Regions from separate parts of the Sorangium sp. So ce426 genome, predicted to be linked through region 3. Evidence: riboswitches for the same ligand, from Rfam matches in the RefSeq annotation. Region 3 holds a riboswitch; each other region holds the start of a gene.

The links. A riboswitch is a leader RNA that binds a small molecule or an ion and turns the genes downstream of it on or off. The one in region 3 is predicted to bind cobalamin.
Region 1: another riboswitch for cobalamin. It lies ahead of WMF44_RS05100 (TonB-dependent receptor); the one in region 3 lies ahead of WMF44_RS01390 (energy-coupling factor ABC transporter permease).
Region 2: another riboswitch for cobalamin. It lies ahead of WMF44_RS21080 (TonB-dependent receptor domain-containing protein); the one in region 3 lies ahead of WMF44_RS01390 (energy-coupling factor ABC transporter permease).

The regions. Positions count from the first base shown of each region.
Region 1 covers NZ_CP150341.1:1,379,584-1,384,871, forward strand. Annotated here, with positions in the region: gene typA (translational GTPase TypA) at 1-1,788, opposite strand, end outside; cobalamin riboswitch at 1,928-2,135, shown strand; gene WMF44_RS05100 (TonB-dependent receptor) at 2,374-4,596, shown strand; gene WMF44_RS05105 (hypothetical protein) at 4,764-5,063, shown strand.
Region 2 covers NZ_CP150341.1:5,661,191-5,666,478, forward strand. Annotated here, with positions in the region: gene WMF44_RS21070 (NAD-dependent protein deacetylase) at 1-111, opposite strand, end outside; gene WMF44_RS21075 (hypothetical protein) at 226-1,458, opposite strand; gene WMF44_RS21080 (TonB-dependent receptor domain-containing protein) at 1,452-3,530, opposite strand; cobalamin riboswitch at 3,690-3,916, opposite strand; gene dhbC (isochorismate synthase DhbC) at 4,159-5,288, shown strand, end outside.
Region 3 covers NZ_CP150341.1:354,897-360,184, reverse strand. Annotated here, with positions in the region: gene WMF44_RS01400 (enoyl-CoA hydratase/isomerase family protein) at 1-251, shown strand, start outside; gene WMF44_RS01395 (hypothetical protein) at 940-1,116, opposite strand; cobalamin riboswitch at 1,215-1,422, shown strand; gene WMF44_RS01390 (energy-coupling factor ABC transporter permease) at 1,521-2,234, shown strand; gene WMF44_RS01385 (hypothetical protein) at 2,231-2,581, shown strand; gene WMF44_RS01380 (CbiQ family ECF transporter T component) at 2,571-3,320, shown strand; gene WMF44_RS01375 (energy-coupling factor ABC transporter ATP-binding protein) at 3,317-4,138, shown strand; gene WMF44_RS01370 (CbiX/SirB N-terminal domain-containing protein) at 4,114-5,288, shown strand, end outside.

The sequences.
Region 1 (5,288 bases), 1.0 Mb from region 3:
CTCGACGAGCTCGTCGCCGTCGATCCACTCCATCGCCGTCTCGATCGTGAGCAGCCGCGGGCTGGCCAGGAGGACGTTCTCGTCCTTGCCGTGGTTGCGCACGTTCGACAGCTTCTTCTCCTTGATGACGTTGACGTCGGTGTCGTTCGGCCGGTTGTGCTCGCCGATGATCATCCCCTCGTAGACCTCGACGCCGGGGACGATGAAGAACATGCCGCGCGGCTGCAGGTGGTGCAGCGCGTACGGGGTCGCCACGCCGACGCGATCGGCGACGATGGCGCCGGTCGGGCGGCGCATCATCGGGCCGCCCCAGGGCGCCCAGCCGTCGAACATCGTGTTGAGCAGGCCCGTCCCGCGCGTCGCCGTCAGGAACTCGCCGCGGAAGCCGATGAGCCCGCGCGACGGCACCCGGAACTCGAGGCGGGCGCGGCCGAAGCCGGGGTTCGTCATCTTCACCATCCGGCCGCGCCGGGAGCTGAGGCGCTCGGTCACGATGCCGACGTAGGTGTCCGGCACGTCCACGACCACGAGCTCGAGCGGCTCCATCACCTCGCCGTCGATCTCGCGCGTCACCACCTCGGGGTTCGAGAGCTGCATCTCGTACCCCTCGCGCCGCATCGTCTCCACGAGGATCGCCAGCTGGAGCTCGCCGCGGCCGAGCACCACGAACGTGTCGGGCACCTCGGTCGGCTCCACCCGGATCGCGAGGTTCTTCATCGCCTCGCGCTCGAGCCGCTCCTTCAGGTGACGGCTCGTCAGGAACTTCGACTGCTTGCACTTGCCGGCGAAGGTCGACGTGTTGACGCCGATCTTCATCTTGATCGTCGGCTCCTCGACGACGATGCGCGGCAGCGCCTCGGGGTGCGCCGGATCCGTGATCGTGTCGCCGATCGTGACCGCGTCGATCCCGGCGATCGCGATCACCTCGCCCGCGACGGCGCTCTCGACCGCGACGCGCTTCAGCCCCTCGTAGGCGTAGAGCATCTTCACGTAGCCGCGCGACTGGCCGCCCTCGGCGAGGAGCGCGACGTCGGCGCCGGACCGGGCGGTGCCGCGGACCACGCGGCCGACCGCGAGCCGGCCCACGTACTCGTCGTGGGTCGTGTTGCAGACGATGACCTGGAGCGGGCCGTCGGGGTCGCCGGAGGGGCCGGGGACCCGCTCGAGGATGGTCTCGAAGAGCGGCTCGAGGTCCTTCGCCTCGTGCTCGAGCTCGCGCTTCGCCTGGCCGAACTTCGCGATCGCGTAGAGCGTCGAGAAGTCCATCTGCGCGTCGCTCGCCTCGAGGTCGCAGAAGAGGTCGAACACCTCGGAGAGCACCTCGTGGGCGCGCGCGTCGCTCCGGTCGATCTTGTTGATGACCACGATGACAGGGAAGCCGCGCTGGAGGCACTTCGAGAGCACGAAGCGCGTCTGCGGCAGCGGGCCCTCGGCGGCGTCGACGAGGAGGAGCGCCCCGTCGGCCATCATGAGCGTGCGCTCGACCTCGCCGCCGAAGTCGGAGTGGCCGGGCGTGTCGACGATGTTGATCTTGACCCCGCGGTACCGGATGCTCGTGTTCTTCGCGAGGATGGTGATGCCGCGCTCCCGCTCGAGGTCGTTCGAGTCCATGACCCGCTCGGCCACGACCTCGTTCTCTCGGAAGGCGCCCGACTGGCGCAGCATGTGATCGACGAGGGTCGTCTTCCCGTGGTCGACGTGGGCGACGATGGCGATATTGCGGAGATCGTTACGGGGCATATACGGCGGCGGCCGTGTAGCACGCGACCCACGGAGGAGCGAGCCCATCCTCGCTAGAGCCCGAACGTCCGGCCTGCACGGGGGCCGCGCGTCGAGGCGCTCGGATGAGGAGCGCGAGGCGCGGGAGCGGCGCGCGCCGAGCGGGCGAGCGGAGCGGTAGCGATTGACAGCCGGAGGCGCGCGGCCATAGGGTGCGCGCCGCGCTGGTGCCCGGGCGTTCGCCTGGGCCGAAGAGGGAACCCGGTGAAACTCCGGGGCTGCCCCGCAGCGGTAAGCGAGAACGACCTCCACCCCATGCACTGGCCCGACGAGGGCTGGGAAGCGGTGGACAGTAGGGAGCCGGTCAGACCGGAGCGCTCGCGAGCCCGAAGACCTGCCAGCGCCCGGCGGCGGGAGACATCCGGCGCCGGTTCGACCTGGGAGCCTCGAGGGAGGCGGTGAGGTCCGAGCCGGTGCAGCTCTGCCTCTGCCACGTCCCGGATACCGAACCGCCCCCCGCGTCGCCTTCCGGTCGCCCGCGGGGGCGAGAGGTCGGTCCAGCGCACCGTGCGATGGCCAGCCATTTCGTCCTCGCGGAGCTCGACGCGAGCGGCCCGACGCCGCTCCGCGCGATTGCGGCGAAGGAGGACACGAATGCTGCGCGAGACGGTCACGACGAGCCACGGGCACCGCCATCCATTTCATCTGCTCGCCGCGTTATCCATGGTGCTGGCCGCCGCGCGGCCCGCGCGCGCCGAGGGCCTCGCCCCCGAGTCGCCCGCTGCCCCGCCGGAGGCCGCCGCTGCCCCGCCGGAGGCCGCCGCTGCAGCGCCCGCCGGCGAGGGCGCGCCCGCGGGCGACGCCGCGATCGAGGTCACGATCCAGGCGGAGAAGCCGGGCAGCGAGGCCGCGTCGCGCGTCTCCGTCGGACACCGGGAGCTCGAGCTCAGGCCGAGGCTCCGGCCGGGCGACCTCCTCGAGGCGGTCCCCGGGCTCTTCGCCGTGCAGCACGCGGGCGGCGGCAAGGCGAACCAGTACTTCCTCCGCGGATTCGACGCGGACCACGGGACCGACGTCGCCTTCTTCGTCGACGGCGTGCCCGTCAACATGGTCAGCCACGGCCACGGGCACGGCTTCACCGATCTCTACTTCATGATCCCGGAGCTCGTGACAGGGCTCGACGGGTACAAGGGGCCTTATTACGCGAGCATCGGCGACTTCGGTACGGCGGGCGCCGTCAACCTGCGCTTCGCCGAGAAGCTCGAGGAGAGCCACGCGCAGGTCAGCCTGGGGCAGTACGGTATCCAGCGCGGCCTCGTCATCGCCTCGCCGGATCTCGGCGACACGTGGCGCGCGGTGGCCGCGGCGGAGATCTACCGGAACGACGGGCCGTTCCTGAGTCCGGAGCGGCTCGAGCGCTTCAACGTGTACCTGCGGGCCACGCACGATCTGGGCAACACAGGCAAGGTCCAGATGACATGGATGTCGTATGGATCGACCTGGCACGGCTCCGGCCAGATCCCCGCGCGCGCCGTGTGCGGCGAGGGTGAGCAGGGCGGGTTGAACCCGCCGCCGTCGGCGTTCGGACAGCCGTGCATCGACCATTTCGGCGCCGTGGATCCGACCGAGGGCGGGGCGACCGAGCGGCACATGGCGTCCGTCGCGACCTCGATGGCGTGGCGGGACGCCGATCTGAGCGCGCTCGCCTACCTCGTCCGCTACCGCTTCACGCTGTACTCGAACTTCACGTTCTTCAGCGAGGACCCCGTCCACGGCGACCAGATCGAGCAGAACGACGACCGCGCCGTCGGGGGCGCCGATCTCCGGTTCCGCCGGCAATACGAGATCGGCGGGGCGAGGTTCACGACCTCGCTCGGCGCGCAGATCCGCGCGGACGCGATCGACAAGTCCCTCCACCACGACGAGGCGCGCGAGCGGATCGAGGAGAAGAGCAGGACCCACGTCGACGAGAGCCAGATCGGCGTTTACGTCGAGCAGGACGCCCGGCTCCGGCGCTGGCTCCGCGTCGTGCTCGGGGCGCGCGCGCAGTGGATCGACGTCAACGTGGACGATCCGGGCGAGGACCTCGAGGCGGCGGGGAACAGGTCGAGCGGCGCCCGGGGACAGATGCAGCTGCTCCCGAAGCTCACGGCGATCGTGTCGCCCGCCGAGGGGGTTGATCTGTTCGCCCACTTCGGGCGGGGCTTCCACTCGAACGACGCGCAGGGCGCGGTGCTGGGCGAGGGGGCGGCGACGCTGATCACGCCCGCGACGGGCTACGAGGTCGGCGTGCGGGTCGCGCCCCTGCGCGGGCTGTCGCTGAGCGGGGCCGCGTTCCTGCTCGACCTGGACTCGGAGCTGGTCTGGAGCGGCGACGCGGGAGCGACCGAGGCGTCGGGGCAGACGCGGCGCTACGGGATCGAGATCGGCGGGCGCTACCGGCTCCGGAGCTGGCTCTTCGCGGACGTGGACGCGACCTTCACCCGCGCGCGCTTCCGCGAGAACGCCGGCAACGCGAGCGCGGTCGCCCTCGCGCCGACCCGGACGCTGACCGCGGGCGTCGGCGTCCGCCCGACGTTCGGCGCGTTCACGCCGTTCGCGGCGCTGCGGGTCAAGGCGATCGGCGCTCGGCCCGCGACCGAGGACGAGTCGCTCACCGCCGAGGGGTTCACGGTCGTCGACGCCAACGCCGGGCTGCGGTGGAAGAACGTCGAGGTGGCCGCGGACATCCAGAACCTGTTCGATACGACGTGGCGCGAGGTCCAGTTCGCGAGCGCGTCGCGGCTGCCGTACGAGCCGGCCCCGGTCACCGGGATCCACTACTCGCCAGGGTGGCCGTTCACGGCGATCGGGCGGGCGACGCTGTACTGGGAGTAGGCGCCGCGCCGGCTCATGTCCGGCGGAGGTCCTCGCGTAGCGCGTCGAGCGACGCACGGAACGCGGCTTCGCTCACGGCGGCGCCCGTCGCCGCGGGCAGGAGCGCCGCGAACATCTGCCAGGCTTCCCGGAGGTCACATACCCTGTGCGGATAACGCTGACGGGCAATGAGCGTGAGCCCTGTCACGACGCTGCGAACCATCGCCGCCTGGAACCCCGAGCCCTCGAAGACAACCGCTGAGCACCTGATGGTCGCGCTCGCCTCCGCAAGGAAGCTCGCGATCGCCCTGCGCGCGGGCGCCGGCGGCAACGACGCCCCGCTCTCGATGAGGGTGAGCAGCCCTATGCCGCGCGGGTGCTTCTTGGCGAACTACGCGCACGCGTCCCTCAGGTGGCGCGCGCCGTCCTCGGTCGTCTCGCGGCGCCAGATGACACAGAAGATCCGGTGCCAGGAAGCCAGGACGTAGTCCGGTTGTCTGGTGACCACGTGCCAGGGGTCGGGATGCATGATGGTGCTCGTTCTGGAGCGGTCGCAGCGGAGATGCTCGCGGGGGCCTCAGGGTACACCGGCGTTTCTTCGCCCGCGACACGCACACCAAATCGAGCGTGAGCCACCGGGCGTCGGCAACGGATCGGCGGCGCGCGCCCTCGGAGCTGATGGGCAAGACAACCCCGGTGCCCTCGAGGCTGGG
Region 2 (5,288 bases), 5.3 Mb from region 3:
GCCGGACTCGGTGCTGCACCCCGCGCCCGTCAGGGCGACGATCCGCTTGCCGCGCAGGAGCGCGACGAGGTCGTCGAGCGGATCGGCCGGACGCGCTTCGCTGAGCGGCATATGCCCGGGTTGTGGCCCGCCACGGCGCGCGCCGCCAGCGTCGACCGCGCCATCCTGCAAACGAGCTCACCACGACATCTCGCTTGACCGGCCCACGCACCCCCGCGGGGCCGATCAGAGCCCGCCGATCCCTCGCGGCGGGAGCCCGATCTCGGTGTCGACGGTCGCGTCCTCCAGCGGCTCGAGCGCGCCGCTCGCCGCCACCTTCCAGCGCCGGAGCTTGCTCCTCTCCGCGTCGCTCAGCAGGCAGACATCGCCGCAGCCGGGCGAGCAGTGGACGCCGCCGAAGGCGTAAGACTGGGTCGCCTCGGCGAGCGTCGTGACCTCGCCCGTGGTGATGCTCACGGAGAAGGCGCGGTCCCCGGCGAACGCGCCGCCCGCGTAGGCCGTCCCGAGGAGCACGTCCTCGGAGGCGAAGGCGAGCGTGGGCTGGACCGCGGCGCCGAGCGCCCTGGCCACGCCGAGCCGCTCGATCTCCTCCGGGGGCGAGGTGCGAGCGTCGTAGATCACGACGTCGCTCGTCGCCGGATCGTACTCCATCGCCTCGACGTCGAAGCGGCTCGAGCAGGCGACCGCCAGCCGCTCTCCCGAGGGCGACACGGCGAGACGCCCGCAGCCGTAGAGCCCCTGCACGTCGACCGTCCATGTGACAGCGCCCTGCTCCGGCGAGACGCCGACGAGGCGCCCTTCACCCACGGTCGAGAGGTCCGCGGCGAGCCGGCCGAGGGCCACGACAACGTCGTCACCGACGCGCGCCATGCCCGACGGGCGCGGCAGGAGCCCCTCTCCCTCCTCCGGCAGGGCGATGCGCCCCGCGATGGAGTACTCCTTCGTGTCGACGATCAGGAGATCGCCGCCCTCGTCGAACGGCTCCACGCCAGGGCTCGGGTTGCTCCCGTAGCGCGACACGAGCGCGCGGTCCGCGCCCACCTCGATGTAGTCCTGAGGGTTCGACTCGAACCCCTGCCCGACCGGGAGCTGCGCGAGGACCTCGGCGGTCTCGAGATCCATCCAGGTGATCACGTTCGTGCCGAACCGATCGAGCAGGACGACGCGGCCGGACGGCGACGCCGCCCCCGGGACATCGACGTCGCCGGACAGCGCGAGGCTGAGCCCCGGCTTCGCCGCGCCGCTCGACACGAAGGAAGGAGACAGGGTGGTCCCGTCGAGCGCCGACACGGCGATGTTCGTCGACTGGTAGTCGCTCGTCACGATGACGACGCCGCTCTCACACGCGTCGCCGTCGCCGCCGCCGTGGACGCCGCCCGTCGACGGCGGCGGCGAATCCACGTTGCACCCGAGCATCGGAATCGAGATCGCGAACGCAAACCGACTGATCTTCACCATGTTGACTCCAGTGTGAAAAACACGCTCCGCCCCGGGAGCGGAAACCCGACGACATCCGTGCGCCGCGCGTCCAGGAGGTCCGCGACGCGAGCTCTCGCCGCGAGGTGCCCGCCGAGCCACCTCGCCTCCGCGTCGAGGTCGAGGGTCGCTTGCTCCGCGATCACGCCGAGGCCGGCGGGGTCGGCGTACCGGCTCGACTGGTACACGGCCCGGAGCTCGCCCGACGCGCCCGAGAACACGGCGCCGCCCGGGCGCTTCCACTCGGCGTGCAGGCGCGGCGCGACGACGAGGCGCGAGCGGAACGGGAGGAGGTCGTTCCTCGTCGTCCGCCCCGGCGTCGTGTCCCGCGGATCGAGCAGCGTCGCCGCGATCTCGGCGCGGAGGAACCGGGTCACCTCGACCCCGGCCAGGAGCTCCGCGCCCACGACGCGGGCGCGGCCGACGTTGTACGGGCTCACGTAGCCCTGGCCGGACTTCTCGTACGCGACGAGCCCGGAGACCGCGCTCCCGAACGCGAACACGTCGATGAAGGCGCCGCGCAGCACGGCGCCGCGCCCCGTCTGCGCCCGGATCCCGGCCTCGATCGTGGCGCCCGACTCCGGCTCGAGCTCCGCGTTGCCGTGGACGACGCCGGAGACGCCGTACACCTCGCCGAGCGTCGGGACGCGGACGTAGCGGCCCACGGTCGCGAGGAGCCGGAGCCGGTCGCTCCCCACTTCCACGCCGACCCGCCCGGTCGGGACGAGCACGTCGCAAGGGCGCTCCCGGTCCGCGCCGGTGGCGTGGCACTCCCCGCTCGCGAGGGCGTGCAGCGCGAGCCCCTCGCCGAGGCGCGCCTCCGCGCTGACGGCGCCGCGCGCGAACGAGCGCCGCGCCCGCGCGAGCGGGACGTCGTCCGGCGCGCGCGAGATGCCCTCGCGCGCGACCGAGAGCACGGGCCGCACCCGGAGCCGGTCGGCGAAGGAGAGCGTCGCCCCGAGCGTCTGCTCCAGGCGGCGGCCGGCGAGGCGGAGCTCCGGCGTCTGCAGCGCGAGCTCGAAGAGGGGATCGTGGACCTCCGAGCGCGCCTCGATGAACGAGGTGCGCGCCTCGAGCGTGTGCTGCGCCTCTCCGCCGAACGGCACCCGCGCCGCGACGGACGAAAGCGCGCGCCGCGACTCCCCCCGCGCCTCTCGGGACGGCAGGAGCGCGAGCCTCGGCACGCCCTGCTCGCGCTCGGTGCCGTTCGCGATCACGTCGACGATCGCGCCGCCGCCGAGCTCGACGCGCGCGAGCGCCCAGGCGTCGATCGTGCGCACGTCGGCGTTCTGCCGGTGCTCCAGGGTGTCGTCGCTCTCGTCGAAGAGCGTCCCGCCATCGTTGACGAACGCGTAGCGGTTCTCCGCGGCCTCGGCGCTCACCCCGACGATCGCGCTCACCGGGCCCGCGCTGGCGCCGGCGAACGCCCACCCGCGCCGCGCGCCGAGCGAGCCCGCCATGGCGCCCGCGCCGGCCGTCGTCCGGGAAGGCCGCCGCGGCTCGAAGAAGATCGCGCCGCCGGGGCCGAGGCGGTCGGCCTCGATGGGCGCGTGGCCGCGGTAGATCTCGATGCGCTCGATGAGCCAGAGGGGCACGAGGGAGAGATCCGCCGTCCCCACGACGTCGTCGTTCAGGCGGACGCCGGCGAGGTACACCGGCGTCTGCGTGGCGGTCGCTCCCCGGAGGGCCGCGGTCGCCGGCCCGCCGAAGCCGCCCGTCTCGATGATGAGCACGCCCGGCTGCGTGCGAAGGACGTCCGCCGCCCCGAGCCCCGCGCCGGTGAGGCGCTCGCGGCCCAGCACCGACCCCGCGACGGACCTGTCCTTGGGCGGCGCGGGCGCGCGCAGGCGATCCCCCTCGACGCGCACCTCCAGCGGGTCCGGCCCCGGCGGGGCGGCAGCGCGACCGCCCTCCTGCTCGGCCTCCGGCCTGCGCGGCTCGTCGGCGCGGGCGGCCGGCAGGGCCGCCACGGCGCTGCAGGCGGCGAGCGAGAGCCAGCACGCCACGCCGGCGCTCCGGCGCCGCCGCGACCGACGATCCGAGGAATCAACCATTCACGCGCCGCCTGCCCGCGTCGACCCCGCGCTGCTCCGGGTGAGCCGAGAGCCGAAGCGAGGGGGCTGCGTGACGGGCCGCGACACCGCGCGCGAGCGAGGTGGTCGAGGGCCTGGGCGCCTTCCCCTCGAAGGCTCAGGTCAGCGCGCGCCGGCGCACCGGCGCGCGCACCTTCGGCAGGTCTTCGGACTCACGGGCGCTGCGGCCGTCGCCGGTCGCTCTCCTACACATCACCGCTTCCCAGGCTGCTCTGGTGCATGCCCAGTGCTTCTTGGTGATGGTCGTTCCCGTTCACCGCTGCGGGGGCAGTCCCGGATTCTCACCGGGTTCCCTTTTCAGCTCGCCCGGTGATGGCCGGACGAGCACCGATGGCGGGGCGACTCGTCGCACCCGTCACGCAGGATGTCAACGCAGAAGCGAAGACCCGGAGCGCCCCGTCCACAAGCCCACCGGCGACGCACACCCGAGACAGAACCGGGAGTCCCTTGACAGTCTTGCACGCGTGTGCCATGAGTCACTTGAAACTGATTTTCTTTATCAGTTATCAGCAACGAGCGGCCAGAGACCTGACGTCCAGCGCCCGATGACCTGAGCCCACGTGGCTCTCGACGCCCATCGGAGCTGAATGTGACGAGTTCCATCTCGATACCGGCCGCTGTCGCGCTGCCCGCGGCGAACGCGGGGCAGCTGTTGAAGCAATACACCCCCGAGTCGGCGTTCTTCTTCGCGTCGCCGACACGCACCCTCCTCGCGCAGGGCGTACACGACATGATCCTCGAGCCGAACGGCGCGGATCAGGGCGACCGCCTCGCGGACCGCGTCACGAGGGTGCTCGCGTCGGCGTCGAGGGCCGGCGCCGGCCAGAGCCTCCCCATGGTGGTCGGCGCGGTGCCGTTCAACAGCACGTCGCCGGCGCACCTCATCGTGCCGAGGGCGATCCAGAGCGCGGGCCCGCTCAACCCCACGTCGGAATCGCCGCGGGCGCACCTGCCGATCACCGTCCAGGAGCTGCGCCAGGTCCCCGAGCCCCGCGACTACGTGCGCGGCGTCGAGACGGCGGTGGGCCTGATGCGGTCCGAGGCGCTGAGCAAGGTGGTCCTCTCCAGGATGCTGGAGATGGTCCTGCGGGAGCCGGTCGATCTCCGCGTCGTCCTCCAGCGCCTCTCGCAGCAGAACCGGAACGGCTACACCTTCGCCGCCAACCTCTCGGATCCCATGGCGGGGCTCTCCAGCGCGGAGCGCGGCGTCGCGACGTCTCGCGCGCGGACGCTCCTCGGCGCGAGCCCGGAGCTGCTCCTGTCGCGCTCCGGGCTCCGGGTGATCGCCAATCCGCTCGCCGGCTCCGCGGTCCGCAGCCCCGACCCCGACGAGGACCGCCGGCGGGCGATCGCCCTGCTCGCGTCCGAGAAGGACCGGCACGAGCACGCGATCGTCGTCGACGCCGTCGCCGCCGCGCTCCGGCCGTTCTGCCGGCGCCTGAGCGTCCCCGACGAGCCCTCGCTCACGCAGACCCCGACGCTGTGGCACCTGTCGAGCCGGCTCACCGGGGAGCTGCGCGATCTCTCGATCTCCTCGATGAAGCTGGCCACCGCGCTGCACCCGACCCCCGCGGTGTGCGGATACCCGACGGACCGCGCCCGCGAGGCCATCGGGGCGATCGAGCGGTTCGATCGCGGGTTCTTCACGGGGCTCGTGGGCTGGTCCGACGCCAGCGGCGACGGCGAGTGGGCGGTCGTCATCCGATGCGCCGACGTCGC
Region 3 (5,288 bases):
TCGTCAACGCCGTCTTCCCAGCGACCGATCTGCTCGCGCGCGCCCGCGAGACCGCCCTCAAGATCGCCTCGCGCGGACCGCTCGCCGTCGCCGCCGCCAAGCGCGTCCTCCTGCGCGGCGAGAGCCTCGACCTCGCCGCCGCCAACGAGCTGGAAGCCCAGGCATTCGCCGCGCTCTTCGGCAGCGAAGATCAACAGCTCGGAATGAAAGCGTTCCTGGCGAAATCGCAGGCAACGTTCACGGGCAAGTAAAGGCTCGCGAGGCGCGAGGCGCGAACCGCGCGCTCGAGGGCAAAAAAATACCGCGCATCACGCTGGAGGGGGGCCCAGAATGACCGCGGCAGGGAAACCGCGCCGGAGTCTTGAACGTCCGCCACGGTGCAGAAGAAAGACCGCATGCGCTCCGGGCTGGGGGGTCCGCGCCGGCGCGCATGCGGTAGTCAGATTGTGGCATCCGCAAGCGCGTTGTCGATAACAAAGTGCAACGCGTGCACGCCGAGCGAGCAGAACGCTCCACGCGCGAAGGCGGCCAGGCGGGCGCGCGACCCACACACACTCGATCTGCGGGAATTCACGTTCGAGCCGGGCATACCCATCCACCAGAGACAGCGCCCAGCGCTGCGTTCGTCTCGCATTCCGAGGCGAGCGAACACGAAATCCCTGCTCTCTTCAATAAGAGAGGCCACGAGGCAGCAGGCCGTGCACCGGACACCTGCTCCCGAGTAAAGAGCCAGGACGAACAAAGCACACTGCGGAAGGAACGCGCCGGCGCCGGTATTCAAGCGCACGAGAGCCCCTCGTACAGACCCAGACCGAGACGGGGGCTGCGCCCGCGCGGCGACAAAGTAAACAGGTTTTATCTAAGGGGGACATAATTCAAGGCGTGTCGATCGACGACCCTTCGCGTGATGCGTCTGGGTCAATTTCTCGGCCTCGGCCATCACACATGACAGGGCATCGATCGCTCGTCGGCGCGCATGCCCGCTCGATCGGGGGCGCCGACGGGCGCGCGGCGCCCCTCGGCAGCGATGGCCTCGTGCGCCTCGGCAGCGCCCCCGAAGGCGGGCGCCCCGAGGGCGGGCGCCCCCGAGGGCGGGGTGCCCACCAGCACAGGCATCACCGCCGCGCCGACGCCGCGCCCGCCGAGCACCTCGTCCGCGATCGGGGCGCGACGTCCTTGACGCCGGGCACGAAACGGGATTACCGAGCACCGGCCTGACAATCCATTCCTCGGGTGCCCTCCGGGGCATAACAGGGAAGCCGGTGCAAAACCGGCGCGGTCCCGCCACCGTGAGTGGGGAGCTGCCTCCGAAGACCACTGGGCCCCATTGGAAGAGGCCTGGGAAGGTGGACGCAGCGCTGGGAGCTCGATCAGCTCCCTGAACCCATGAGCCGGGAGACCTACCCGAGCCTCCCACGAGGTGCAGCTTGCGCACGTCTTCGTGGCGTTCGGGTGCGGACTTCACCCGGAGCGCCGAAATCGGTCTTCACGGCCGCGCGTTGTCGATCGCCATCGTGTTCATGGGGACGCTCCTCGCGCCCCGCCCCGCGGCCGCGATGCACCTCGCGGAAGGCGTCCTGCCGCTCGGCTGGTGCGCCGTCTGGAACGCGCTCGCGCTGCCCTTCGTCGCGATCGCCCTCCACCTGCTCCGGCGCCGCACCCAGCAGGACGTCTTCTACAAGCCGTTCGTCGGCCTCGTCGCGGCCGCCGTCTTCGCGATCTCGTGCATGCCCGTGCCGGTGCCGACCGCCGGGACCTGCTCCCACCCGTGCGGCACGGGGCTCGCGGCGGTGCTCATCGGCCCCTGGATGACCGTGCTCGTCACCGTGGTGGCGCTCCTTATCCAGGCCCTCTTCCTCGCGCACGGCGGCCTCACCACGCTCGGCGCCGACGTCGCGTCGATGGGCATCGCGGGCGCCTTCACCGGATATTTCGCCTTCCACCTCGCGCGGCGCTGCGGCGCGAACCTCTGGGTCGCGGGCTTCCTGGCGGGCGTGACGTCGGACTGGGCAACCTACGCCACCACGGCGCTCGCGCTCGCGCTCGGGCTCTCGGGCGAGGGGTCGGTGACGTCCATGTTCACGGGCGTCGCCCTCGCCTTCGTCCCCACCCAGCTCCCGCTCGGCCTGCTCGAGGGCGTCATGACCGCGGGGGCGCTCGCCTTCCTGCGCGCCCGGCGGCCCGACATCCTGGACCGGCTCCAGGTCGTCCGGCTCGCCCCGGGGGCGTCGTGACGCGGCGGCTCGGACAGCGCCCGGCGCCAGCGCCGCTCGGGCGGCGCGCGTGCGTCGCGTGCGAGCGCGCGCTCCAGCTCGCCGCCTCCCTCTGGCTCGCCGCCTGCGGCAACGCGTCCTGGGACGGCGTCGACGAGGCCGTGGTGCGCCGCGTCGCGGAGGACGCAGGGCGCCACGACACGGGGCCGCTGTTCGCGGGCCTCGAGGGCGACCTCCTGCTGTTCGCGTTCCTCTGGGCCGGGCTCCTCGCCGGCTTCGCCCTCGGCTATTTCTCGCGCGTGCTCTTCGTCGAGCGCGCGGGCGCGCCCGCGGGCAAGGTCGGCGGCGAAGGCCTCCGTGCGGACTGACCCGCCCGCGCGGCTCCGCGACGTGGACGCCCGGCTCCGCCTCGGGGCCGCCGTGGCCGCGTGCTGCGTCGCCGCGGGCGCGCGCTCGCCCGTCACGCCGGCCGCGCTGCTCGTCCTCGCGTGCGCGGCCCTCCGCCTCCAGGGCACGCCGGCGCGCGACGTCCTCCGCGCCGCCGCGCCCGCCGCGTGGATCGGAGCGGTCGCGGCGGCGCTCGCGCTCGCGCTCACGCCGGGGGCGCCGCTCCTCCCCGGCGCCACGTTCCCGGTCGACGCGATCACGGCCGAGGGGGCCCACCGCGCCGTGGCCATCGGCGCGCGCGTCCTCGCGGCGGCCGCGGTGCTCCGGTGGCTCGCCGGCGCCGCCGCGCCCGCCGAGATCGAGGCGGCGCTCGCCGGGCTCGGCGTCCCCGCGGCCCTCGTCGAGCTGCTCGCGCTGACGCGGCGCTTCGCCGGCGTGCTCCAGCGCGCGGCCGACAGCGCGTGGAGCGCCGCCGCGCTGCGCGGCGGGTTCACCCGCCCCGGCGCCGCCGCGCGCTCGGCCGGCGCCGTCGCGGGCGTCGTGGCGCTCCGGACGCTGGAGCGCTCCGAGAGCGCCGCGCTCGCGATGCAGCTCCGCGGCTACCAGGGGAAGCTCCCCGTCGCCGACCGGAGGACGAGCGCGCCCGCCGCGAACGCCGCGTTCGCCGCCGCCGCCCTCGCGGCCCTCGGGCTCAGCGTCGCCGCGGGAGAGGCCGGATGATCGCGCTGCGCGCCCCCCGGCTCGGCTACCGGCGCGGCGAGCCCGTGCTGCGCGACGTGCGCCTCGACGTCGCCGAGGGCGAGTCCGTCGCGGTGCTCGGCGGCAACGGCGCCGGCAAGACAGCGCTGCTCAGGACGCTCGTCGGGCTCCTCCCCGCGCCCGGCGGCGGCGTCGAGATCGCGGGCCGCCGCGTGGGCTCGCCCTCGGACGCCGTCGCCGCGGGCGCCGCGCTCGTGCTCCAGGACCCGGACGACCAGCTGCTCGGCGCGACGCTCCTCGACGACGTCCTGTTCGGCCCGCGAAACCTCGGCCTGCCCGCGCCCGAGGCGCGCCGCCGCGCCGAGGCGGCGCTCGCCGCCGTGCAGATCGCCCACCTCGCCGACCGGGCCATCGAGGCGCTGAGCTTCGGCGAGCGCAAGCGCGCGTGCATCGCCGGGATGCTGGCGATGCAGCCGCGGGTGCTGCTGCTCGACGAGCCGACCGCGGGGCTCGACCCGGAAGGCGAGCTCGCCCTGTGCCAGACGCTGCGCGCGCTCTCCGAGCAGCAGGGGACCACGCTGGTCACCGCGACCCACGCGGTGGATCTCGTGCCGCTCTTCGCCTCGCGCGCGGTCCTGCTGGGCGACGGCGAGGTCCTCACGGACGGGCCGCCGCGGGAGGTGTTCGCGCGGGGGGAGCTCCTCGCGCGGGCGCGCGTGCGGCGGCCGTGGGTCGCCGAGCTCTGGACCCGGATGAGCCCCGTGCCGCCGCGGGGCGGCGCCGGCCTCCCGCTCACCCTGGAGGAGGCGCTCGCGTGCATGACGACGGTCTCCTGCTGATCGGCCACGGCAGCCGCGACGCCGCGTCGAACGCCGAGTTCGAGGCGATCGTGGCCGATTACGCCGCGGCGCGGCCCGGGATCGCCGTGCAGCACGGCTACATCGAGCTCGCGACGCCGCACCTCGCCGACGCGCTCGCGGCGCTCGCGGCGCGGGCGTCCCGCGTGGCGGTCGTGCCGCTCTTCCTGTTCGCGGCGGGGCACGTGAAGAACGACATCCCGCTCGCGCTCGAGCGGGCCCGGGCCGCGCACCCGGGCGTGCGGTTCTCGGCGGCGCGGCCGCTCGGCGTGCACCCGGCGCTCGCGCAGATCGCGTTCGAGCGCGCCGCGACAGCGCTGCCGGACGACCCGGCCGCGCGGGCCCGGTCGGCGCTCGTCGTCGTGGGGCGCGGGTCGAGCGACCCGGACGCGAACGGCGATTTCTGCAAGACGGCGCGCCTCATCGGCGAGGGCCGCGGGCTCCAGCTCGTCGAGCCGACCTTCATCGGCGTCACCCGGCCCTCGGTCGAGGAGACGCTCGAGCGGGTCGCGCGGCACCGGCCGGAGCGCGTCGTGGTGGTCCCCTACTTCCTCTTCGCCGGGCGGCTCATGACGAAGCTCGCCGAGCAGGTCGACCGCTTCTCGTCGACGTACCCGTGGATCCGGGCGTCGCTCGCGCCGCACCTCGGCCGGTCGAGCGCGCTCGAGGGCCTGATCGACGAGCGCGCGCGCCAGGCCTTTGCCGGCGAGGCGCCGCTCCCCTGCGACACGTGCATGTACCGCACCGCGCTGCCGGGGCTCGCCCGGGAGGTCGGCGGGCTCAAGGCGATGCTCTACAGCGTGCGCCACACGCTCACGCACACGCAGGCGTCGAACCACCCGCACGCCCACCGCTCGCTGCGCAAGCACGTGCTCGTCTGCGGCAACGCCGACTGCGTCGACCGCGGCAGCCTGGCGCTGCTCGAGTCGGTGCGCCGCCTCGTGAAGCAGGCCGGCCAGCAGCAGCAGATCCGCGTGACGAGGACGTCGTGCATGGGGCGCTGCGGCGAGGGGCCGACGGTCGCCGTCTACCCCGACGGGGTCTGGTACCGCGGCGTCCGCGAGGAGGACGCGAAGGACCTCGTCGAGGAGCACCTGCTCGGCGACCGGCTGGTGGCCCGGCTCGTCGACGA